DNA from 3 places in the Streptomyces avidinii genome. Region 1 is predicted to be linked to each of the others. Evidence: riboswitches for the same ligand, from Rfam matches in the RefSeq annotation. Region 1 holds a riboswitch; each other region holds the start of a gene.
What was found. Region 1 has a riboswitch for cyclic di-AMP ahead of OG373_RS08005 (LysM peptidoglycan-binding domain-containing M23 family metallopeptidase). Riboswitches for the same ligand answer to the same signal wherever they lie in the genome.
Positions count from the first base shown of each region.

Region 2: linked by a shared signal. The riboswitch ahead of OG373_RS11445 (M23 family metallopeptidase) and the one ahead of OG373_RS08005 (LysM peptidoglycan-binding domain-containing M23 family metallopeptidase) in region 1 are both predicted to bind cyclic di-AMP.
Region 3: linked by a shared signal. The riboswitch ahead of OG373_RS23765 (transglycosylase family protein) and the one ahead of OG373_RS08005 (LysM peptidoglycan-binding domain-containing M23 family metallopeptidase) in region 1 are both predicted to bind cyclic di-AMP.

Region 1 is NZ_CP108863.1:1,786,075-1,793,914, reverse strand. It holds gene OG373_RS08015 (aspartate aminotransferase family protein) at 1-526, shown strand, start outside; gene OG373_RS08010 (tyrosine-protein phosphatase) at 565-1,356, opposite strand; cyclic di-AMP (ydaO/yuaA leader) riboswitch at 1,649-1,845, shown strand; gene OG373_RS08005 (LysM peptidoglycan-binding domain-containing M23 family metallopeptidase) at 1,850-2,800, shown strand; gene OG373_RS08000 (SGNH/GDSL hydrolase family protein) at 2,963-3,748, shown strand; gene OG373_RS07995 (MBL fold metallo-hydrolase) at 3,847-5,088, shown strand; gene OG373_RS07990 (ATP-binding protein) at 5,375-7,135, shown strand; gene OG373_RS07985 (roadblock/LC7 domain-containing protein) at 7,174-7,608, shown strand; gene OG373_RS07980 (DUF742 domain-containing protein) at 7,605-7,840, shown strand, end outside.
Region 2 is NZ_CP108863.1:2,655,600-2,663,439, reverse strand. It holds gene OG373_RS11460 (DNA topoisomerase (ATP-hydrolyzing) subunit A) at 1-1,924, opposite strand, end outside; gene OG373_RS11455 (M16 family metallopeptidase) at 2,190-3,542, shown strand; gene OG373_RS11450 (M16 family metallopeptidase) at 3,563-4,930, shown strand; cyclic di-AMP (ydaO/yuaA leader) riboswitch at 5,148-5,306, shown strand; gene OG373_RS11445 (M23 family metallopeptidase) at 5,319-6,122, shown strand; gene OG373_RS11440 (GntR family transcriptional regulator) at 6,325-7,002, shown strand; gene OG373_RS11435 (HPr family phosphocarrier protein) at 7,323-7,604, opposite strand; gene OG373_RS11430 (GNAT family N-acetyltransferase) at 7,789-7,840, shown strand, end outside.
Region 3 is NZ_CP108863.1:5,289,186-5,297,025, forward strand. It holds gene OG373_RS23745 (MazG family protein) at 40-1,128, shown strand; gene OG373_RS23750 (globin domain-containing protein) at 1,156-2,334, opposite strand; gene OG373_RS23755 (cytochrome P450) at 2,483-3,757, shown strand; gene OG373_RS23760 (transglycosylase family protein) at 3,861-4,898, shown strand; cyclic di-AMP (ydaO/yuaA leader) riboswitch at 5,175-5,347, shown strand; gene OG373_RS23765 (transglycosylase family protein) at 5,350-6,054, shown strand; gene eno (phosphopyruvate hydratase) at 6,341-7,627, shown strand; gene OG373_RS23775 (septum formation initiator family protein) at 7,727-7,840, shown strand, end outside.

The DNA.
Region 1 (7,840 bases):
GGTCTACTCGTCCATGGACCGGGTCCTCGTGCACTCCGCGAGCTTCGGCTCCAACGCCCAGGCGATGGCGGCGGGCCTGGCGGTGCTGTCCGTCATGGAGGACGAGGAGGTCGTCGCCAACGCCCGGGCCATGGGCGACCTGCTGCGGGGGCGGCTCGCCGCGCTGGTCGACGAGTACGAGCTGCTGCACGAGGTGCGGGGGCGCGGGCTGATGATCGGCATCGAGTTCGGCCGGCCGTCCTCGCTGGGCCTGCGCAGCCGGTGGACCATGCTGCAGGCGGCCCGCAAGGGGCTCTTCGCGCAGATGGTCGTGGTGCCGCTGCTCCAGAAGCACCGGATCCTCACCCAGGTCTCCGGGGACCACCTGGAGGTGATCAAGCTGATCCCGCCGCTGATCGTGGACGAGCGGGACGTGGACCGGTTCGTCGGCGCCTTCCGCGAGGTCATGGACGAGGCGCACGGTGGGTCCGGGCTGATCTGGGACTTCGGCAGGACGCTGGTGAAGCAGGCCGTCGCCGCGCGCTGACGGCCTGCCGACCCGGCGGGGAACCGGTCCCCGCCGCGTCAGACCAGGAGCCGGTCGCGCAGCCGGTCGAGGGTCTCGGGCCGCAGCCCGAGGCCCTCCGTCAGGTAGCGGTCCACCCCGCCCCAGATCTCGTCGATGGTATCGAAGGCGGCCACCAGGTACTCGGCGCGGGCGTCGAAGAGCGGTGCGAGCAGCTCCATCACCTCGGGGGAGCGGGCGCCCGCCGACTCGTCGGTGCGGCGCACGCGGTAGCGGCGGTGCGGGGCGTTCGACTCCAGGTAGTCCGTGACGATCGCCTCGCGCTCGACGCCCAGCGCGAGCAGGGTGACGGCGATCGACAGGCCGGCCCGGTCCTTCCCGGCCGCGCAGTGCATGAGCGCGGGGACGCTGTCCTCGGCGAGGGCGTGCACGACTCGGCTGTGCTCGGCGGTGCGCTGCCGGATGATCCCGCGGTACGAGTTCGACATCCGGGCCGCCGCCTTGCCGTCGCCCAGGATCCCGCGCAGCTGGACGAGGTCGCCGTCGCGGACCAGCCGCCAGAACTCCCGCCCGTCGGCCGGGTCCGAGAGCGGGATGTTGACGTTCCGGACGCCGGGCAGTTCGACGTCCGGCCCCTCCAGGGCGTGGTCGGCGCCGTTGCGGAAGTCGAAGATGGTGTGGAGGCCGAGCGAGGCGAGGAACTCTGCATCGCTTTCGGTGGCATGTGCGAGATGTCCGCTTCGGAACAGTCGTCCCGTCATGACCGTTCGTCCATCGGAAGTCGGCAATCCGCCCACATCGCGGAAATTGCGCACTCCGGTCAGCTCCGGCTCCTGTATCTGCTGGGTCAAAACAACTCCTCCGCCGCGTCCTGGGTCCAGTGTCCGAATTACACTACTTGGCGCCAACTTGCCATATCCGGAGGCGAGATCGGGCACGTCCCCGTGAGCCAGATCATACGGTGACCGTGAGTGCCTGATCGCTAAAGGCGAATGGCCGGGTCGGGGCGGCTGTTGACGGTCGGGAATGGACAGAGGGTGACCGGAATTCCTCCGGTCCCTCATGCCTGTTATTCCGTCAGGGAATTCGCGGCTTGTAGGGCGTGGCCGCAAGGGATTACCTTCGCGATCGATCCGGGCGGAACGCCAAATCCTGCCGCCTCCCGGAAACCGCATCCGACCTATTCGTGCGGCAGGAGCGGGGGAACCAGGTAAGCCGCCGGCCCGGAGATCTTTTCACCGGGACGGCTCGGGGTGAAGCCGTTCATGTCCCGTACATGTACGGCCGGACATCTCCAGTCCGAACCCGACAGCTCACCTCGCAGGCGCCGGAGAGGAATTCGTCATGCCTGCAAAGGGTAAGCACCGCCGTCCCAAGTCCCTTTCCCTTTCGCGCGGTTTCGCCGTCGCCGGAACCGGTGGCGCCGCCCTCGCGCTGCCGCTGATCGGTGCCGCCGGCGCCCACGCGGCCGGTGCTCCGGCCGCCGCTCCCGCGGTGGCCCCCGCGGTGGCCCCGCAGGTTCCGGTCGCGCTGCGGACGGCGCCCGTCGCCGCCGTGCAGGCCGCGCCGTCCGTCTACACGGTGGTGCCGGGCGACTACCTCTCCAAGATCGCCGCGGAGCGCCACCTGTCCGGCGGCTGGGAGCAGCTGTACGCCGACAACCGCGAGGCCGTCGGCAGCAACCCGTCGCTGATCCACCCGGGCCTGAAGCTGACCCTCGGCGGTGCGGGCAAGGCGGCTCCGGCCCCGGCCGCCGCCGAGGCCGACGCGAAGCCGGCCCGGCAGGCCGCGCCGAAGCAGGAGCGCAAGCAGGCCCCGAAGGCCGCCCCGGCGCAGCGGGAAGCCGCCGCCGAGGCCCCGGCCGAGGCCCCCGCCGCACCGCAGTCGGCCGCCGGCTTCGTGGCCCCGGTCAGTGGCGGGATCTCCACCCAGTACAAGGTCGCCGGCAGCATGTGGTCCTCCGGCTACCACACCGGCGTCGACTTCATCGCCAGCTCCGGCACCAGCGTCAAGGCCGTCGGCGCGGGCACCGTGGTCTCCGCCGGCTGGAGCGGCTCGTACGGCAACGAGGTCGTCATCCGCCACGCGGACGGCAAGTACTCCCAGTACGCCCACCTCTCCCAGCTCTCCGTCTCCTCCGGCCAGAGCGTCACCGCCGGGCAGAGCATCGGCCTCTCCGGCTCCACCGGCAATTCGACCGGCCCGCACCTGCACTTCGAGATCCGCACGAGCCCGTCCTACGGCTCGGACCTGGACCCGATCGCGTACCTCCGCTCGAAGGGCGCGAGCCTCTGACGGCACCCGCCGACGGACCACGACACGCGTGAGGCCGGGACCCGAGGGGGGTCCCGGCCTCACGCGTACTTATTCCTTGTCCCGCGCGTGGTACAGATCACGGTCCGTCAACCCCTCATTACGTTGGCGTAGGTTGCTTGCGAGAGTGAAGGATGTTGTCCCGTGGCAGCGACGACGACGAAACTCAAGACCATCGGCTCGTACGCGGCGATCGGGGACAGCTTCACCGAAGGCGTGGGGGACCCGGGACCCGGGGATTCCTATCTCGGCTGGGCGGACCGGCTCGCCGTGCTCCTGGCCGACCAGCGCGAGGAACACGACTTCCGTTACGCGAATCTGGCGGTGCGGGGGAAGCTCCTCGACCAGATCGTGGCCGACCAGCTCCCGCGAGCCAAGGCCCTCGCGCCGGACCTCGTGACCTTCTGCGCGGGCGGCAACGACATCATCCGGCCCGGGACCGACCCGGACGACGTGGCGGAGCGCTTCGAGGCGGCCGTGGCCGACCTCACCGGGGCCGTCGGCCAGGTCATGATCACCACGGGCTTCGACACCCGCGGCGTACCGGTGCTCAAGCACCTCCGCGGCAAGGTCGCGACGTACAGCGCGCACGTCCGCGCCATCGCCGACCGCTACGACTGCCCGGTGCTCGACCTCTGGTCGCTGAAGTCCGTTCAGGACCGGCGGGCCTGGGACACCGACCGGCTGCACCTGTCGCCCGAGGGCCACACGCGGGTCGCGCTGCGCGCCGCGCAGGTGCTCGGCCTGGAGGTGCCGGCCGACCCGGACCAGCCGTGGCCCCCGCAGCGGCCGCGCGGTTCGGTGGACGTGACCCGCGACAACATCCAGTGGGCCCGCGATCACCTCGTGCCGTGGATCGGCCGGCGGCTGCGCGGGGAGTCCTCCGGGGACCACGTGGAGGCCAAGCGGCCGGACCTGCTGCCGCTGTAGCCGGGTCGGGGGCCGCAAGCGGAATCCTTCGGGGCCGGTGTGCGTTGGGATGGTCGTAGACCGACGACCATCCTGACCCCATCCTCCCTGGAGGCGCTTTGACCGGCTCCCGTCCCTTGCGTCCGCGGCTGCGTGCCCTGCGGCCCGAAGCCTTCGGCGCGGACCCGTCCGGTGCCCGGCTGGAGCGGATCCGCCGCTCGCCGAACTTCGCCGACGGCGTCTTCCAGAACCCGGTCGGGGCCCGGAACAGGCCCTCGGGCTCGATGACGGAGTTCGCCAAGATCTACTTCCACCGGGAGCAGCGGGTCAGGCGCAGCCCCGCCGCGCCGATCCCGGTCCACCCGACGACCCTCGCGGACCTGGCGAAGCCGCCCGCGAGCGGCCTGCGGCTGACCTGGATGGGGCACTCCAGCGTGCTCGCGGAGATCGACGGGCGGCGGGTGCTGTTCGATCCGGTGTGGGGCGAGCGGTGCTCCCCCTTCCCCTTCGCCGGGCCCAAGCGGCTGCACCCGGTACCGGTCCCGCTGGCCTCCCTGGGCCCGGTCGACGTCGTGGTCATCTCGCACGACCACTACGACCACCTCGACCTGCCGACGATCAAGGAGCTGGCCGGCACGGACACGGTCTTCGCCGTTCCGCTGGGCGTCGGCGCGCACCTGGAGCGCTGGGGCGTACCGGCCGGCCGGCTGCGCGAGCTGGACTGGAACGAGAGCACCGAGATCGCCGGCCTCTCCCTCACGGCGACCCCCGCCCGGCACTTCTGCGGCCGCGGCCTGCGCAATCAGCAGCACACCCTGTGGGCCTCCTGGGTCGTCGCGGGCGACGAGCACCGGATCTACCACAGCGGGGACACCGGTTACTTCCCCGGATTCGAGGAGATCGGTGCCGAGCACGGGCCCTTCGACGCCACGATGATCCAGATCGGCGCCTACTCGGAATACTGGCCCGACATCCACATGACTCCCGAAGAGGGCATGCGCGCCCATCTCGACCTGCAGGGCGGCACCCCGCACGGCACGATGCTGCCGATCCACTGGGGCACCTTCAACCTGGCCCTGCACCCGTGGGACGAGCCGGGCGAGGGCACGCTGACCGCGGCCGAGGGGGCGGGAGCGGCCATCGCGCTGCCGATCCCGGGCCAGCCGTTCGAGCCCGGCGCCTCCGGCGCTCCGCACACGCCGTGGTGGCGGCCCTTCGTCGCCGGGGCCACGGCGGGCGGGCGGGTCGACGGTCCTTCGTCCGTGCCCCCGCTGGGCGCCGGGGCGGTGGCGGGGACGGCAGCGCGGGTGGGGTCCGCGGCAGCCGGCGGACAGGAGAAGCCGGAGTCCGTCGGGTCGTAGCGCACCACGTGGACGGAGGGACCGGCCGCCCCGGTGCATCGGGGCGGCCGGCGGCCGTCCGGACCGGTCCGTCCGGCCGCGGCGGGGCGGCGCCGGGGCGGTCCACAGGGCCCGACCGGCGCATTCGGGCTGCTGTGCGAGCGCTCCACCGGGAGCGGGAAGCACCCCCACGAAGTTCGCAAACTGGTACTCCCGGGCGTGGCGGTGGGGTCTAGCGTGGGTATTCGGTGATCAACACCGGGCCCCGGGAACGCTGGGGGCCGGGCCCCACGTACCGAGGACCCAGATGTCCGGATTCCGCGCCGCCCGCCACGCCCCGTCGAGACACGCCGTCACCGGTCCCGGCCGGCAGATACGCCCCCAGCTGGTGCGCGCCGCCGTACTGCCCACGCTCGCCGCCGGGCTCAGCGGCGCCGCCGCGGTGATCTTCACCCTCCAGCTCGGCGGGGGAGCGGGCGAGCGCGACGCCCGGCTGTGGCCGGTGCTCACCGGCTGCGCCCTCCTCGTGATCGGCGCCCTCGCGGCCGCCCTTCTCGGGGCCCAGCGCGCCGCCAAGGCCGTACGGGACCGGTGCGAGGCGCTGCGCCGCTCCAGCGTGCGCGGCCGCCACGAGCTGCGCACGGCCGCCGACCGGCTGGACCGGGGCGAGACCCCGTCCCGCCCGGTGCGCGGTGGCCCGAGCTCCCCGCCCCCCGGCGGGGACCCGGCCGGCCTGGACGAGTTCTGGCTGCTCTCCCAGGAGCTGCGCACTGCCCGCGAGCAGGCGCACACCACCCTGCTGCGGCTGGCCGGCCCGGCCGCCCCGTCCGACAGCGAGCGCAAGGTCGAGGTCTTCGTCAACCTCGCGCGGCGCCTCCAGTCCCTCGTGCACCGCGAGATCTCGCTGCTGGACGAGCTGGAGGACACGGTCGAGGACCCGGACCTGCTCAAGGAGCTCTTCCACGTCGACCACCTCGCCACCCGGATCCGCCGGCACGCCGAGAACCTCGCCGTACTGGGCGGCGCCGCCTCCCGGCGTCAGTGGACCCGTCCCATCGACCTGAGCGAGGTGCTCCGCTCCTCGGTGGCGGAGGTCGAGCAGTACACCCGGGTCAAGGTCGTGCCCCCGGCCGGCGGCAGCGTCCGCGGGCATGCCGTCGCGGACGTGGTGCACCTGCTGGCCGAGCTCGTCGAGAACGCCACGGTGTTCTCGGCCCCTGACACGGACGTGGTGCTGCGTGCGGAGCGGGTGACCGCCGGGATCGCCGTCGAGGTGGAGGACCGGGGGCTCGGCATGCCGGCCGAGGAACAGCACCGGATGAACGCCCTGCTCGGGGACCCCGACCAGGTCAGCGTCCGGAACCTGCTGGCGGACGGACGGATCGGCCTGTTCGTGGTGTCGGCACTGGCCCGCCGGCACGGGATCGCCGTCGAGCTCAAGTCCAACATCTACGGCGGTGTGCTCGCCGTGCTGGTGCTGCCGCAGGAAGTGCTGGGCGCCGAGGCACCGACCGCGGCCGAGGCGGCGGGGGGCTCCCGGGCCACCTCGTGGGGGACCGGGCAGGGGGCGGCGGCCGCGCCGCTGGAGCCGGTCCGGATGCACCTGCCGGGGGCCGGGCCGCGCCCCGCACCCGTACCGGTGACCGTCGCGGAACCGGCGCCCCTGCCCGCGCCGCGGTCCGGTACGCCGGTCGGGCCCGTGCCCTCCCCCCGGACCGGTGCCGATCCCGCGTTCGGTCCTCCGTCCGATCCGCCGCCCGGCGTCGGCGCGATGACCTGGGCGGCGCCCGCCACGGCCCCCCGGGGCGGTCCCGCGCCGGATCCGGGGACCGGGGCGGTGGCCTGGTCGGCCCCCGAGCCCCCGTCCCCTTGCGCACCCGGCGGGCCCGACCTGGGGGACCGGCCCCTGCTGCCCCGGCGCCGCGCCCAGGAGCACCTCGCGCCCCAGCTGCGCGAGGCCCCCGCTCCCCGCCGGGCCGCGGACCCCGAGCAACCCGTCCACGACCCGGGCCTGATGGCCGCCTTCCAACGCGGCTTCGGCCTCGCCCAGTCGGAGAACCAGGTATGACCCCGACCCCTGATCCCCTCAGCAAGGAGCGCACCCCCATGGGCGGCGAAGTGGCGACGAAGACCGGCAGCCGGCTCTCGGATCTCGACTGGCTGCTCAGCGGCCTGGTGCAGCGCGTGCCGTACACGCGCAGCGCCGTACTGCTCACCGCGGACGGGCTCGTGACCTGTGTGTACGGGCTGGACGCCGACAGCGCCGACCATATGGCGGCCCTCGCGTCCGGGCTGTACTCGCTGGGCCGCAGCGCGGGCTCCCGCTTCGCGGCCGGGGCCGACGTGCGGCAGGTGGTGGTCGAACTGGACACCGCGCTCGTCTTCGTCTGCGCCGCCGGATCCGGGACCTGCCTGGCGGTCCTCGCCGACCGGGAGGCCGACGCCGGGGTGCTCGGCTACGAGATGGCGATGCTGGTCAAGAGCGTCCGTCCGTGCCTCGCGGCCCCGCCGCGGCGGCCCGTCGCCGACGTGGAGCGATGAGGGTCCGCGGGACGGGGGCGTACGCGAAGGGGCGGGACACACCGTGGCTCGACGACTCGGCGGGCCGGGTGATGCGCCCGTACACCGCCAGCGGGGGGCGGACCAGACCGGGCGTCGCGCTCGACCTGCTCTCGCTGGTGACGGCGACCGGGGTGCGGCCGCGCGTCCCGCTCGGTGCGGAACACATCCTTGCGCTGCGGATCTGCGCGGGCGCCGCGAGCGTCACCGTGGC
Region 2 (7,840 bases), 870 kb from region 1:
CCGGGTAGTCCGGCACGACGCGCTTGACCACGCCCTGCTCGGTTCCCAGCGCCAGACCCTGCGAGGACTCGTCCAGCGAGGTCAGGCAGATCACCTTCTCGTCCGGCTCCAGTCCGGAGAGGAACTCCGAGACCGGGGCGCCGCCCGCCAGGTTCGGCGCGGCATGGGTGTCCGGCAGTTGCGGCAGGTCGATCACCGACAGCCGCAGCAGCCGCCCGTACGAGGTGACCGCGCCGACATCGGCCCGGGCCGTCGCCGCGACCTGCGAGACGATCAGGTCGTGCTTGGCGCGGGCGCCGCCCTCCTCCTCGGGCAGCGCGTCGCCGTTCGCCGTACGTGCCAGCAGGCCCGTCGAGGACAGCAGCACCCGGCACGGGTCGTCCGCGACCTCCAGCGGAACCGCCGCCACCGCGGTGCCCGCGGACTCCAGCAGCACCGTACGGCGCTCGGTGCCGAACTTCTTCGCGACCGCAGCCAGTTCCGCGGAGACCAGCTTGCGCAGCTCGCTGTCCGACTCCAGGATCCCGGTCAGCTCGTCGATCTCGCCGGTCAGCCGGTCGCGCTCGGACTCCAGCTCCAGGCGGTCGAACTTGGTGAGCCGGCGCAGCGGGGTGTCCAGGATGTACTGGGTCTGGATCTCGCTCAGCGAGAACCGCTCGATCAGCCTGGCCTTGGCCTGGGCCGAGTTCTCGCTGTCCCGGATGAGCCGGATGACCTCGTCGATGTCGATGAGGGCCACCAGCAGGCCCTCGACGAGGTGCAGCCGGTCGCGGCGCTTGGTGCGGCGGAACTCGCTGCGCCGCCGGACGACCTCGAAGCGGTGGTCGAGATAGACCTCCAGCAGCTCCTTGAGGCCCAGGGTCAGCGGCTGCCCGTCGACCAGCGCCACATTGTTGATGCCGAAGGACTCCTCCATCGGCGTCAGCTTGTAGAGCTGCTCCAGGACGGCCTCCGGGTGGAAGCCGTTCTTGATCTCGATGACCAGGCGCAGGCCGTGCGCGCGGTCGGTGAGGTCCTTGACGTCGGCGATGCCCTGGAGCTTCTTCGAGCCGACCAGGTCCTTGATCTTCGCGATCACCTTCTCGGGGCCGACCGTGAAGGGCAGTTCGGTGACGACCAGGCCCTTGCGGCGCGCCGTCACGTCCTCCACGGCGACCGTCGCGCGGATCTTGAAGGTGCCGCGCCCGCTCTCGTAGGCGTCCTTGATGCCCGAGAGGCCGACGATCCGGCCGCCCGTGGGCAGGTCGGGACCCGGCACGAAGCGCATCAGCGCCTCCAGGTCCGCCTGCGGGTGGCGGATCAGGTGGCGGGCGGCCGCGATGACCTCGCCGAGGTTGTGCGGGGGCATGTTGGTGGCCATGCCGACCGCGATCCCGGACGCGCCGTTGACCAGCAGGTTCGGGTACGCGGCGGGCAGCGCGACCGGCTCCCGCTCCTGGCCGTCGTAGTTGGCGGTGAAGTCGACGGTGTCCTCGTCGATCGACTCCGTCATCAGCGACGTGGCGTCGGCCATCTTGCACTCGGTGTAACGCATGGCGGCCGGCGGGTCGTCGTTGCCGAGCGAACCGAAGTTGCCGTGGCCGTCGACCAGCGGCAGCCGCATCGAGAAGGGCTGGGCCATGCGCACGAGGGCGTCGTAGATCGACGCGTCGCCGTGCGGGTGGAGCTTGCCCATGACCTCGCCGACGACACGGGCGCACTTCACGTAGCCGCGGTCGGGGCGCAGGCCCATCTCGTTCATCTGGTAGACGATGCGCCGGTGGACCGGCTTCATGCCGTCCCGGGCGTCGGGCAGGGCGCGGGAGTAGATCACCGAGTACGCGTACTCGAGGAAGGAGCCCTGCATTTCGTCGACGACGTCGATGTCGAGGATCTTCTCCTCGAAATCCTCCGGCGGCGGGGTCTTCGTGCTGCGGCGGGCCATCGCTGCGCGGCTCCTTAACCAAAATGGGGTGTGCTGGGTGTCTGGCGGGGTGTCTGGTTCGGTCTGGCGGTCTTGTGGTGTCCGGCGAGGGTACGACGCGGACCATTGTGGCCCGACGCACCGACAACGCCGACTCCGACCCCGGAGGTCCCCCGGACGGAGTGCGGGGGAGTGACCCGGGAACTTATCCGGCGGCCGACGCGCTTGCATACAGTGGCAGGTCGATAAGAAATCTCTGCATCGCGATCGAAGGGACCACATGCCCATGGGTCACACGGCCACAGCCCAGGCCGGCTCCGGCGGCCTGACAGCGACCGAGCACCGGCTGGCCAACGGCCTGCGCGTGGTGCTCTCCGAGGACCACCTGACCCCGGTCGCCGCGGTCTGCCTCTGGTACGACGTCGGCTCGCGCCACGAAGTCAAGGGACGTACCGGCCTGGCTCACCTCTTCGAGCACCTGATGTTCCAGGGGTCGGCGAGCGTACCGGGCAACGGCCACTTCGAACTGGTCCAGGGCGCCGGCGGTTCCCTCAACGGCACCACCAGCTTCGAGCGCACCAACTACTTCGAGACGATGCCGACCCACCAGCTGGAGCTCGCGCTCTGGCTGGAGGCGGACCGGATGGGGTCCCTGCTGGCCGCCCTGGACGACGAGTCCATGGAGAACCAGCGCGACGTCGTCAAGAACGAGCGCCGCCAGCGGTACGACAACGTTCCCTACGGCACGGCCTTCGAGCGGCTCACCGCCCTGGCCTACCCCGAGGGCCACCCGTACCACCACACCCCGATCGGCTCCATGGCCGACCTGGACGCCGCCTCCCTGGAGGACGCGCGCACCTTCTTCCGTACGTACTACGCGCCCAACAACGCGGTGCTCTCCGTCGTCGGGGACATCGATCCCGAGCAGACGCTCGCCTGGGTGGAGAAGTACTTCGGCACCATCCCGGCGCACGACGGCAAGCAGCCGCCGCGCGACGGCTCGCTGCCCGACGTCATCGGGGAGCAGCTGCGTGAGGAGATCGTCGAGGAGGTCCCGGCGCGTGCGCTGATGGCCGCCTACCGGCTGCCGCACGACGGCACCCGCGAGTGCGACGCCGCCGACGTGGCGCTGACCATCCTGGGCGGCGGCGAGTCCTCGCTGCTGCACAACCGGCTGGTACGCCGCGACCAGAGCGCCGTCGCGGCCGGCTTCGGCATGCTGCGCCTGGCCGGGGCGCCCTCCCTGGGCTGGCTGGACGTCAAGACCTCCAGCGGGGTCGAGATCCCCGCCATCGAGGCGGCCGTGGACGAGGAGCTCGCGCGGTTCGCCGCCGAGGGCCCGACGGCCGAGGAGATGGAGCGCGCCCAGGCGCAGCTGGAGCGGGAGTGGCTGGACCGGCTGAGCACGGTGGCCGGGCGCGCCGACGAACTGTGCCGCTTCGCGGTGCTGTTCGGCGACCCGCAGCTGGCGCTGACCGCCGTCCAGCGCGTTCTGGACGTCACCGCCGAGGAGGTGCAGGCCGTGGCCGCGGCCCGACTGCGCCCGGACAACCGCGCGGTGCTCGTCTACGAGCCGATCGCGGCCGACGAGTCCGACCAGCACGACGAGTCCGACGAGAACGAGGGGGCGGAGCAGTGAGCGACACCGCAGCCGTCACGATGACCTTCCACCCGCAGCCGCAGGCCGGCGAGCCGCAGCCGTGGGCCTTCCCGGCCCCCGACCGAGGGCAGCTGTCCAACGGGCTGACCCTGCTGCGCTGCCACCGGCCGGGCCAGCAGGTCGTCGCGGTCGAGGTCAACCTCGCCGCCCCGCTCGACGCCGAGCCCGCGGGCCTGGACGGCGTGGCGACCATCATGGCGCGCGCGTTCTCCGAGGGCACCGACAAGCACTCCGCCGAGGAGTTCGCGGCCGAGCTGGAGCGCTGCGGCGCCACCCTCGACGCGCACGCCGACCACCCGGGCCTGCGGGTCTCGCTGGAGGTCCCGGCCTCCCGGCTGCCCAAGGCGCTCGGCCTGCTGGCCGAGGCGCTGCGCGCCCCGGCGTTCGCCGACGCCGAGGTCGACCGGCTGGTGCGCAACCGGCTCGACGAGATCCCGCACGAGCTGGCCAACCCGCAGCGCCGCGCCGCCAAGCAGCTCTCCAAGGAGCTCTTCCCGGCCACCCTGCGGATGTCCCGGCCGCGCCAGGGCACCGAGGAGACGGTCGCCCGGATCGACTCCGCCGCCGTACGCGCCTTCTACGAGGCCCACGTACGCCCCGCCACGGCCACCGCGGTGGTCGTCGGGGACCTGACCGGCATCGACCTGGACGCCGTGCTGGCGGACACCCTGGGCACCTGGACGGGCAACACCGCCGCGGCCCTCCCGGTGCCGCCGGTGACCGCCGACGACACCGGCCGCGTGGTCATCGTGGACCGGCCCGGAGCGGTCCAGACGCAGCTGCTGATCGGCCGGATCGGGGCGGACCGCCACGACCGGGTGTGGGCGGCCCAGGTGCTCGGCACGTACTGCCTGGGCGGCACCCTCACCTCGCGCCTGGACAAGGTGCTGCGCGAGGAGAAGGGGTACACCTACGGGGTGCGCGCCTTCGGCCAGGTGCTGCGCTCCACCGCGGACGGCAAGGGCGCCTCGATGCTCGCCATCAGCGGCTCGGTGGACACCCCGAACACCGGCCCCGCGCTGGAGGACCTCTGGAAGGTGCTGCGCACCCTCGCCGAGGGCGGTCTGACCGATGCCGAACGTGATGTCGCGGTCCAGAACTTGGTGGGCGTGGCCCCGCTGAAGTTCGAGACGGCGGCGTCGGTCGCGGGCACCCTCGCCGACCAGGTCGAGCAGGAACTGCCGGACGACTACCAGGCGCAGTTGTATGCCCAGCTGGCCGAAACCGGCACGGTGGAGGCGACTTCGGCGGTGGTGAAGGCCTTCCCGGCGGACCGGCTGGTCACCGTCCTGGTGGGCGACGCGGCGCTGATCGAGGAGCCCGTGCGGGCCCTCGGAATCGGTGAGGTCACGGTCGTCTCCAACTGACGCTCGGGCGACGGCCCCTTGAGGGCCGGCTGAAGGATTCAGCAAGGGGTTCTGGTGACTTGTTCACCAGAACCCCTTTTGTCCGTTTAGTGGTGAGGTTGCTTGTATGCGGTGTGGCGTACGCAACAAAAAGCCGTGTCTGTTTGGCGATTGACTGATGATCCGCCTAGCGTCGGCCGTGCTGTCCGTCAGTTGTGCCCGCCGCACCCGCGGCACCGGGCAGCGATCGCCGAGTCCCCGTCAGGCGCGAGCCTGGGGAGCCGGGGACCCACATAGTCCCTGGGGTGAATCGGACCCCCTCGCAAGAGGAGGCCCGTAGGAGACCTTCCTGCTCCGAACCCGTCAGCTAACCCGGTAGGCGAGAAGGAAGGAAAGGATCAAACCCTTCATGGCGTTTGGCAGTCGTCCCGCTGGTTCCGGTAAGCACCGTGGTTCCAGCCGTCTGAGCAAGAAGACCGCCGGTTACGCCGGTATCGCCGCGATCGCCACCACGGGTGTCGTCGGCTCCCTCGCCGCCCCGGCCTTCGCCGCGGACAACCACAGCAGCAACATCGGCATGGACAACGGCCTGGGTGCCGTCGTCGTCGCCGACGAGCTCGCGGGCGACATCTCCGAGCAGGCCGACGCCCAGCACCGCGCCGCCGAGCACGCCGCCGCCAAGGCTCAGGCCGAGGCGGACGCGAAGCAGAAGGCCGCGGAGGCCAAGCGCCTCGCCGAGGCCAAGGCGAAGGCCGAGCGCGAGGCCGCCGAGCGCGCCGCCCGCGAGGAGGAGCGCAAGCGCCTCAACACCTTCGTCGCCCCGGTGGACGGCTCGTACGTCAGCACGCAGTACCACGCGGGCGGCGGCATGTGGTCCTCCGGCAGTCACACGGGCATCGACTTCCACGCCGCCTCCGGCACCTCGGTCCACGCCGTCGGCGTCGGCACCGTCGTCGAGGCCGGCTGGGGTGGCGCGTACGGCAACAACGTCGTCATCAAGCACAACGACGGTACGTACACCCAGTACGGGCACATGACCTCGCTGAACGTCTCGGTCGGCCAGCAGGTCACCCCCGGCCAGCAGATCGGCCTGTCGGGCTCCACCGGCAACTCCAGCGGCCCGCACCTGCACTTCGAGGCCCGCACGGGCTCGCAGTACGGCTCGGACATCGACCCGATCGCGTACCTGCGCTCGCACGGCGTCGAACTCTGAGGCTGCGCCGCACCGCATCGGCTCCACCCTCCGCTTCACCGAGGACCCCGGCTCCCCGAGCCGGGGTCTTTGTGTTGCGCCCTTGTGCAAATGTTTCGCATTTTCGGCTGCTCTCGGAAATTATCGTGTGTTGCAATAGAGTCGCAGCACGCGCATGTGCGTGCAATGAGACTGGCAGTCGGAAATAGGCGGAGGTTCGGTCTTGCGTATTCCTGCGCACGCGGTATGCACAGCAATCCGCGACGACATCGTCTCCGGGGCGTTCGAGCCGGGCGCCCGGCTGACCGAGGAGGTACTGGCCCGCCGGTACGGGGTCTCGCGCGTCCCGGTCCGCGAGGCCCTGCGGACCCTGGAGTCCGAGGGCTTCGTGACCACGAGACGCCATGCGGGGGCCTGCGTGGCCGAGCCGACCGAGCAGGAGGCCGCGGACCTGCTGGAGCTGCGGATGCTGCTGGAGCCCCTGGCGGCCGCCAGGGCGGCCCGGCGGCGCACCGACGCGCACCTCAAGGTGCTGCGGGGGCTGGTCAGGCTGGGGCAGGAGCGGGCCAGACGGGGACAGGGGGAGGATCTGCGGTCCCTGGGCGGCTGGTTCCACGAGACGCTCGCACAGTCCTCCGGCAGCCCCGGGCTGATCGCGCTGCTCACGCAGATGCGGCACAAGATCGCCTGGATGTACGTGGTGGAGGCGCCGGCCCGGCCGGTGGACTCCTGGGCGGAGCACGGCGCGATCGTGGACGCGGTGGCGCGCGGGGACGCCGACCGGGCGCGGGCGCTGACCGCGGTCCACGCCGACCGGGCGGCGGGGGCGCACCGGCTGCGGCTCCGCGCGGCGGTGAGGACTTCGCAACCTGCCGTAAACATGTCGGGCGGCCGGCATTAACAGGAGCCGTATACAAAGGATGGAATCGCGCGAATTCGCTGTGCGGTGGCCGGTCGGATTGTGCGCCGGGCCCATTTGTCGTGCCGAATTCCCGCGGAGCTGAATTCGGCGTGCGCCGGGATTTCGGCCGGCTTCTTTCCGGTCGAGCGGGATTTCTCCGGGTCCGCTTCGGGGCGGGGCCTCGATCCGGGAGTGGCCGGACAGGGGCTGTTGCCGGGGCAGGGGCCCGGCCGGTCGACAGGGCCCCGGGCCGGATACGACGAAGCCGCGGTCCCGGGAGCGGGGGCCGCGGCTTCGTGCGTGAGGTCGAACCCGAAGGGTCAGACGGTCTCGGGGAGCTCCTCGAGACCCTCGGCGACCAGCTTCGCGAGGCGGTCGAGTGCGGCCTCCGCACCCTCGGCCTCGGAGGCGAGGACGATCTCCTCGCCGCCCTGGGCACCCAGGCCCAGAACCGCCAGCATGGAGCCGGCGTTGACGGGGTCGCCGCCGGACTTCGCGATGGTCACCGGGACGCCGGAAGCGGTCGTCGCACGGACGAAGATCGAGGCGGGACGAGCGTGCAGGCCCTCGGCCCAACCGACGTTGACGCGGCGCTCTGCCATGGTGATGCCCTTCAGGTTCTTACGGTTGTCTAGACCAGTCTCTCACGACGTCCGGAATGCTCGGACCGGCCCTCGGCCTGAATTTTTCGCCGCTCGACCTTCCCCAGCTTGCACTGGTTTGTCCGGTCCTGCCTAATGCGCCGCGCGAGCGCTGCACCGCCCTGTCCGGCCGTAAGGTAGGCCCATGACCATCGAGTCGGACCCCTCGTACCCGGCCCACTGGGAAGCCGATGTCG
Region 3 (7,840 bases), 3.5 Mb from region 1:
CCGGGCCGTGGACCGGTGGATCGGAGGTAGGTTCGGAGGGTGACCGACCACTCCGGACCCGCTGCCGACACCACCGCCACCGACGCCGACGAGCCCACGGGCCGTATCGTCCTGCTGACCACCAGCCACCGGGTCGCCCCCGGCGTGCTGTCCTGGCCGGCGTGGCAGATCCTGCACGCCGCGGACCGGGTGCTCTGCGCCGACCCGGGCCACCCGCAGCTGCCGTACCTGCGGGAGGCGGGCATCGAGGTCGCCTTCGAGAGCCCGGACGCGCACGCGCTGGTCGAGGCCTGCGCGGGCGGCCGTACGGTCGTGGTGCTCCCGGGCGGCGAGGGCGATCAGCGGCTCACCGACGGCCTGGCCCGGCTGGCCGGCTCGGGCCGGGTCTCCATGCCCGACCTGGAACTCCTGCCCGGCTCCTACGACCTGCCCGGCGCGCGCCTGCTCGACCTGGTCCAGGTGATGGACCGGGTCCGGCGCGAGTGCCCGTGGACCTCCCGGCAGACCCACCGGGGACTGGCCAAGTACGCGATCGAGGAGGCGTACGAGCTGGTCGAGGCCATCGAGGACGGGGACCGGGACGAGCTGCGCGAGGAGCTCGGGGACGTGCTGCTCCAGGTGGTCTTCCACGCGCGGATCGCCGAGGAGGCCGGCGGGAACGGAGAGGACGGCGAGGACGGCGAGGAGGGCGAGGAGGGCGAGGGCGGCGAGGGCGGCGATGACGCGGCGGCGGCCTTCTCCATCGACGACGTGGCCGGCGCCCTCGTGACGAAGCTGATCCACCGGCATCCGCACGTCTTCGGCGACGCGCAGGCCGAGACCCCGGAGGACGTCAGCGCGCACTGGCAGCGCACCAAGGCGGTGGAGAAGCGGCGGGAGTCGGTCACCGACGGGATCCCGGTGGGCCAGCCCGGTCTGGCGCTCGCGGCCAAGCTCGCGGGCCGGGCCCGGACGGGCGGTGTGGCCGTGGAGCTGCCCCGCGGCGAGGGCATCGGGTACGAGCTGCTGGAACTCGCGGCCCGCGCCGAGGCGGAGGGGATCGACCCCGAGACCGCGCTGCGCGCGGCGGCCCGTGCCTACCGGGACGCGATCCGGGCGGCCGAGGGCCTCGCGGCGCCGGGCGAGTAGCCCCGGGCGGCCCCCTGGTACGTCCTCCTAGTACGTCCTCGGCGCGCGGGCCGAGGGGTTGTGCCAGTGGGGCGTCGGCGGGTTCAGGAACCACTCGCCGAAGCCCAGCGGGCGGTCCCCGGGTGCGGGGCCCCGGGCCGGGACGGCGTCGTGGAAGAGGCGTCCGGGGCGGGCGCCCAGCTCCTGGAGGAGGTGGGCGGTCTCGTCGACGAACTGCGGCGGGCCGCTGAGGTAGACGTCCTGGTCCGGCCACATGGCCCGGTGGCCCAGCGCCGTCGCGAGCCGGTCGGTGGCCTGGTTGCGGTGCCGGCCGGGGGCGGGCGTGATGTAGGTGACGGCGAGCCAGCCGCAGCGGGCGGCGTACGCGTCGATGAGCGGGCGGTCGTAGAGGTGCGCGCCGTCCCGGGCCACCACGAAGAGCCGTACGTCCTGGTCGGGCGGATGCTCCGCGAGGTCCTCCAGCATGGCCCGGATCGGTGCCCAGCCGGTGCCGGCGGCGATGAGGCTGACCGGGCGGTCCTCGCGGCGGAAGACCAGCTGCCCGCCGGCGGCGCCGAGGCGCAGTACGTCCCCCGGCCGGGTCTCGCGGACCAGGGCGGTGCTCAGGCGCCCCCGGTCGATCCGGCTGACGTGCAGGTCTACGGTGCCGTCGGGGCGGGGGGCGTTGCCGATGGAGTACGTGCGCCAGGTCGTCGGGACCCGATCGCTGCTCACGCTCGTGTACTGGCCCGGGAGATAGGGGAAGGGCAGGTGCGGCCGCAGGGTCAGGACGCCGATGTCCGGCCCGTACTGGAGGTGGCGCACGACCTCCGCGTCCCACCAGGGCGGGTCCTCGTTCCCTTCGGCACCGGCCGTCATCGCGTCGGCGATCACCTGGTAGGCCTCGGCCCAGGCCTTCTCGACCGGCGGGGTCCAGGCCGCGCCGGAGGTCTCGGCGAGCGCGGCGAGCAGGCTGGCGCCGACGGCCGCGTAGTGCTCGGGGCGGACCAGGAACTTGCGGTGGTCGCGTCCCAGGTCGTGCAGGTAGGGGCGGAGCGTCCCGTCGTCGAGGTGGGCGATGACGTGGGTGAGCGCGGCGAAGAGCCGGTCCCGCTGGCGCTCCATGTCGTGGAGGGAGTCCGGGAAGAGGGCACGAACGCCGGGGTTGTGCCAGAAGAGGTGGGAGTAGAAGAACTTGACGGCGTGCTCGGCTCGTCTCTCCACCACCGCGAAACTGCTTTTCAAGATCTTCACATCCACAAAACCGAAAGTAGGAATGTCGGAGAAGGTCACGTCAAGGGATGGCCGATCTACGGACAGCCGCGGCGAACCGCCCATATCGGATGGGGGCTCGGTGCCGGGATACGGTCTTGGGGTGCACGAGCAGACCTCCGCGAACCCGGCCGACACCCCTCCCGCCGAGGGCCCCACCCTCTTCGACTGGGAGTTCGCGACCGACCCCTACCCGGCCTACGCGTGGTTGCGCGAGCACTCCCCGGTGCACCGCACCAAGCTGCCCAGCGGGGTCGAGGCCTGGCTCGTCACCCGGTACGCCGACGCCCGCCAGGCCCTCGCCGACCAGCGGCTCAGCAAGAATCCGGCGCACCACGCGGAGCCCGCGCACGCCAAGGGCAAGACCGGGATCCCGGGGGAGCGCAAGGCGGAGCTGATGACGCACCTGCTCAACATCGATCCGCCGGACCACACCCGGCTGCGGCGGCTGGTGTCGAAGGCGTTCACCCCGCGCAGGGTCGCCGAGTTCGCCCCGCGGGTGCAGGCGCTCACCGACCATCTGATCGACGCCTTCGCGGCCAGGGGGGAGGCGGACCTCATCCACGAGTTCGCCTTCCCGCTCCCCATCTACGCCATCTGCGAGATGCTCGGGGTGCCGCGCGAGGACCAGGACGACTTCCGGGACTGGGCCGGCATGATGATCCGCCACGGTGGCGGTCCGCGCGGCGGGGTCGCCCGGTCGGTCAAGCAGATGCGGACCTATCTCGGTGAACTCATTCACCGCAAAAGGGATGATCTGGGCGACGATCTGATCTCCGACCTGATCCGGGCCAGCGACCACGGCGACCATCTGACGGAGGGCGAGGCCACTGCGATGGCCTTCATCCTGCTCTTCGCCGGCTTCGAGACCACCGTGAACCTCATCGGCAACGGGGTCCACTCCCTCTTCGTGAACCCCGACCAGCGCGAGCGCCTGCAGGCCTCCCTCGCGGCCGGCGAGAGCGCGCTGCTGGCCACCGGGGTCGAGGAACTGCTGCGCTACGACGGCCCCGTGGAGCTGGCGACCTGGCGGTTCGCCACCGAGCCGCTGACTCTCGGCGGCATGTCCGTCGCCGCCGGCGATCCGGTGCTGGTCGTCCTCGCGGCCGCCGACCGGGACCCCGAGCGGTTCGCGGACCCGGACACCCTCGACCTCTCCCGCACCGACAATCAGCACCTCGGGTACGGCCACGGCATCCACTACTGCCTCGGCGCCCCGCTCGCCCGGCTCGAAGGGCAGACCGCGCTCGCCACCCTGCTGACACGCCTGCCCGATCTGGAACTTGCTGTTCCGTCCCAAGACCTGCGCTGGCGTGGGGGGTTGATCATGCGGGGACTGCGCACTCTTCCCGTTCGCTTCACGGCTCAAAACACTTAAGCGGAGTCTGATTAAAAGTCAGATCCAGCTTGAACTTGTGACAATCGTTCGAAGGCCGCTAGGTTCTGCCGTTACCGAGCTGTTATGCGAAAGGTGCACCTACATGCGTTCCGGGAACGGCCGTCACAGACGCCCCCGCCAGGTCCCCGCGCTGGTCGTCACAGCCGGAGTCACTGGCTCCGCACTGGCCATGCCGCTGCTCGCGGCCACCAGCGCCACCGCTGCCGACACGTCCACATGGGACAAGGTCGCCGAGTGCGAGAGCGGTGGCTCCTGGAGTGCCAACTCCGGCAGCGGCGCCTACGGCGGACTCCAGTTCACCCAGGAGGAGTGGCAGGGTGCCGGCGGTCTCGAATTCGCCGAGCGCCCCGACCTTGCGAGCCGGTCCCAGCAGATCGCGGTGGCCGAGCGGGTGCTGAAGTCCACCGGTCCGCAGGCGTGGCCGCTGTGCGCGGCCTCGGCCGGCCTGGACCGGGAGAGCCCCGCCGCCCAGGTCGACCCCGGTCTGCCCGGCGGTAAGGGCCCTCTCGCCCCCGCCCCGTCCCGCCCGGACGACGTGGTCCCGTCCACCGGCGGCGGTGTGCGGTCCACGGACTACGGCGCGCCGACCCCGGCCCCGACCCCGTCCGGCACCCCCTTCCTCATTCCCGACGCCCCGTCCGTCGGACTGCCCGTCATGCCCGCGCCGGACGTCCCGACGACGCCTCCCGTGGACCCGACGGCCCCGACCCTGCCGGGCGACCCGACCACCACGCCGGCCCCCGTCGACCCGACGGCGCCCACGCTGCCGGTGGACCCGACCGCGCCGACGACCCCGCCGGCCACGCCCGGACTGCCTCCGGTCGACCCGTCGGCCCCTGCGACCCCCGGGTCCCCCGCGACCCCGCAGACGCTGGGCGCCACTCCCGCAGGGGGCGGCGGCAAGCACCGCGGTGCCCCGGCGACCGAGCCGACGGCCCCCTCTGACGCCGCGTCGGGCCCCACGTACACGGTCCAGGTGGGCGACAGCCTGGCGACCATCGCGGTCGCCAAGGGCGTAAAGGGCGGCTGGAACGGTCTCTACGAGGCCAATGAGCAGGTCATCGGCGGGGACGCCGATCTGATCAAGCCCGGCCAGAACCTGGATCTAACCACGCAATAAGGGCAGTTCAGTTATCCGGAAAGAGTTGAATGTCGCTTTTCTGCAAGTGAGACATGCATCTCTTCCGGTCAACTGGCGTGTCTCGCCGCGGGGCTTCCGCAAACCCCGTCCTCACCTGCGCAAACATCCCTCCGGGGAGCGCAAGTAGGGGCCGTTTCTCCCCGATGTTGCTCGTTGAACATCGGGGAGAGACCTGTCTACCTTCTGAATCGCTCGCCACCGCGGGCTCCTTCGACCGCATCGCCGAATCCTGCCGGCGGACGGGGGGAACAGTCGTCGCGTCAAGCGCCGAAGGCAGGAGCGGGGGAACCAAGGTAGGTGCCGGGAGCGGCCGTTGAGAGACGGTCACGCCACCGGCTTGGGGTTAAGACGTGCGCTAGGTCGCACGGCCGGGCAACTCACTCGCCCGAACCCGACAGCTCACCTCGTAGGCGTCGGTGAGGAGAACTCCATGCTGCTTTCCGGCAAGGGCAAGCACCGTCGCGGTACTGCAATCGAGCGGTCTGTCCGGATCGTCACGCTCGCCGGTGTCGCCGGTGTGGCCGTGGCCGCGCCTCTGATGGCCGCGGGCACCGCCAGCGCCGCCACCGCTTCCGAGTGGGACAAGGTCGCGCAGTGCGAGTCCGGCGGCAACTGGGCCATCAACACGGGCAACGGCTACTACGGCGGCCTGCAGTTCTCGTCCTCCACGTGGGCCGGCTTCGGCGGCAAGTCGTACGCCCCGCAGGCCAACCAGGCCAGCAAGGCGCAGCAGATAGCCGTCGCGGAGAAGGTCCTCAAGAGCCAGGGCAAGGGTGCCTGGCCGTCCTGCGGCAAGGGCCTGTCGGGCTCCGCCTACAACGGTGGCGGTGCCGAGACCCCGGCGCAGAACAAGCCCCAGTCGAAGCCGAAGACCGAGACGAAGAAGACCGAGACCAAGGTCGCGCCGAAGACCAAGCGCGCAGAGGCCCCGGTCACCCGCTCCGAGCGCACCGAGACTCCGGCCGCGCCGAAGACCGGCAACGGCTCGTACGAGGTCAAGCCGGGCGACACCCTGGGCACCATCGCCGAGGCCAACGGCGTCAAGGGTGGCTGGGAGAAGCTCTTCGAGCTGAACAAGGACATCGTCTCGGACGCCGACCTGATCTTCCCGGGTCAGAAGCTGAAGCTCAGCTGAACAGTGCGGCAAATGCCGCAAAACCCTGCACCCGCGGTCCGCTGACTGTGTGCAGGATGTCCACCGCCCGGCGCGTGCCCCACGCGTCGGGCGGTGCCGTGTGCGGCCCCGAAATGCCGATGATCAAGAGACCTATGTCCCGGAAGAAGGGTATTCGGGCCCTTTTTCGTCCCAGGGTCCGGGCGGTCGGCCGGTCGAGTGCCCGGAGCCGGTTAGGCTCTAGGCGGCAAGGCCATCCCACGGCCTGACACGCCACCGCACACCCAGCGTCACATCCCAGAAGGAGATGCTCGTGCCGTCCATCGACGTCGTCGTAGCCCGGGAAATCCTGGACTCCCGAGGCAACCCCACGGTCGAGGTCGAGGTGGGCCTCGACGATGGCAGCACCGGCCGTGCTGCAGTTCCGTCCGGCGCCTCCACCGGTGCCTTCGAGGCCATCGAGCTCCGTGACGGTGACCCCAACCGTTACTTCGGCAAGGGTGTCGAGAAGGCCGTCCTCGCCGTCATCGAGCAGATCGGCCCGGAGCTCGTCGGCTACGACGCCACCGAGCAGCGCCTGATCGACCAGGCCATGTTCGACCTGGACGCCACCGACAACAAGGGCTCGCTCGGCGCCAACGCCATCCTCGGCGTGTCCCTGGCCGTCGCGCACGCCGCGTCCGAGGCCTCGGACCTTCCGCTCTTCCGCTACCTCGGCGGTCCGAACGCGCACCTGCTGCCCGTTCCGATGATGAACATCCTCAACGGTGGGTCGCACGCCGACTCCAACGTGGACATCCAGGAGTTCATGATCGCCCCCATCGGCGCGGAGTCCTTCTCCGAGGCGCTGCGTTGGGGTGCCGAGGTCTACCACACCCTCAAGAAGGTCCTGCACACCAAGGGCCTCTCCACCGGCCTGGGCGACGAGGGCGGCTTCGCCCCGAACCTGGAGTCCAACCGCGCCGCGCTCGACCTCATCGTCGAGGCCATCAAGCAGGCCGGCTACACCCCGGGCAAGGACATCGCGCTCGCGCTCGACGTCGCCGCGTCCGAGTTCTACAAGGACGGCAAGTACGAGTTCGAGGGCCAGTCCCGCTCGGCCGCCGAGATGACCGAGTACTACGAGGAGCTCGTCTCCGCGTACCCGATGGTCTCCATCGAGGACCCGCTGTACGAGGACGACTGGGCCGGCTGGAAGACCCTCACCGACAAGCTGGGCACCAAGGTCCAGATCGTCGGTGACGACCTGTTCGTCACCAACCCGGAGCGTCTGGCCCGCGGTATCGAGGAGGGCTCCGCGAACGCCCTGCTCGTGAAGGTGAACCAGATCGGTTCGCTGACCGAGACCCTGGACGCCGTCGAGATGGCCCAGCGCAACGGCTTCAAGTGCATGATGTCCCACCGCTCCGGTGAGACCGAGGACGTCACCATCGCCGACCTCGCCGTCGCCGTGAACTGCGGTCAGATCAAGACCGGCGCCCCGGCCCGCTCGGACCGTGTCGCCAAGTACAACCAGCTGCTGCGCATCGAGGAGATCCTCGACGACGCCGCCGTGTACGCGGGCCGCAGCGCCTTCCCGCGCTTCAAGGGCTAATCACCCCCCTGAGGGGCTGGCCTCCGTACGTCCCCGCACTCGGTCCCGTACCGTGTGCGGGGACGTATTGCGTAGTGCGTACCTAGGGGAGGCGGACCAATGGCCGGGAACCGGGATCGGTTCTCCACCTTCTCCACCGCGACCAGGCTCAAGCAGCTCGGCGAGCGGACCGCCGCCCACGTCTACCGGTCGCAGTCGCGGCGTCAGGTCCGC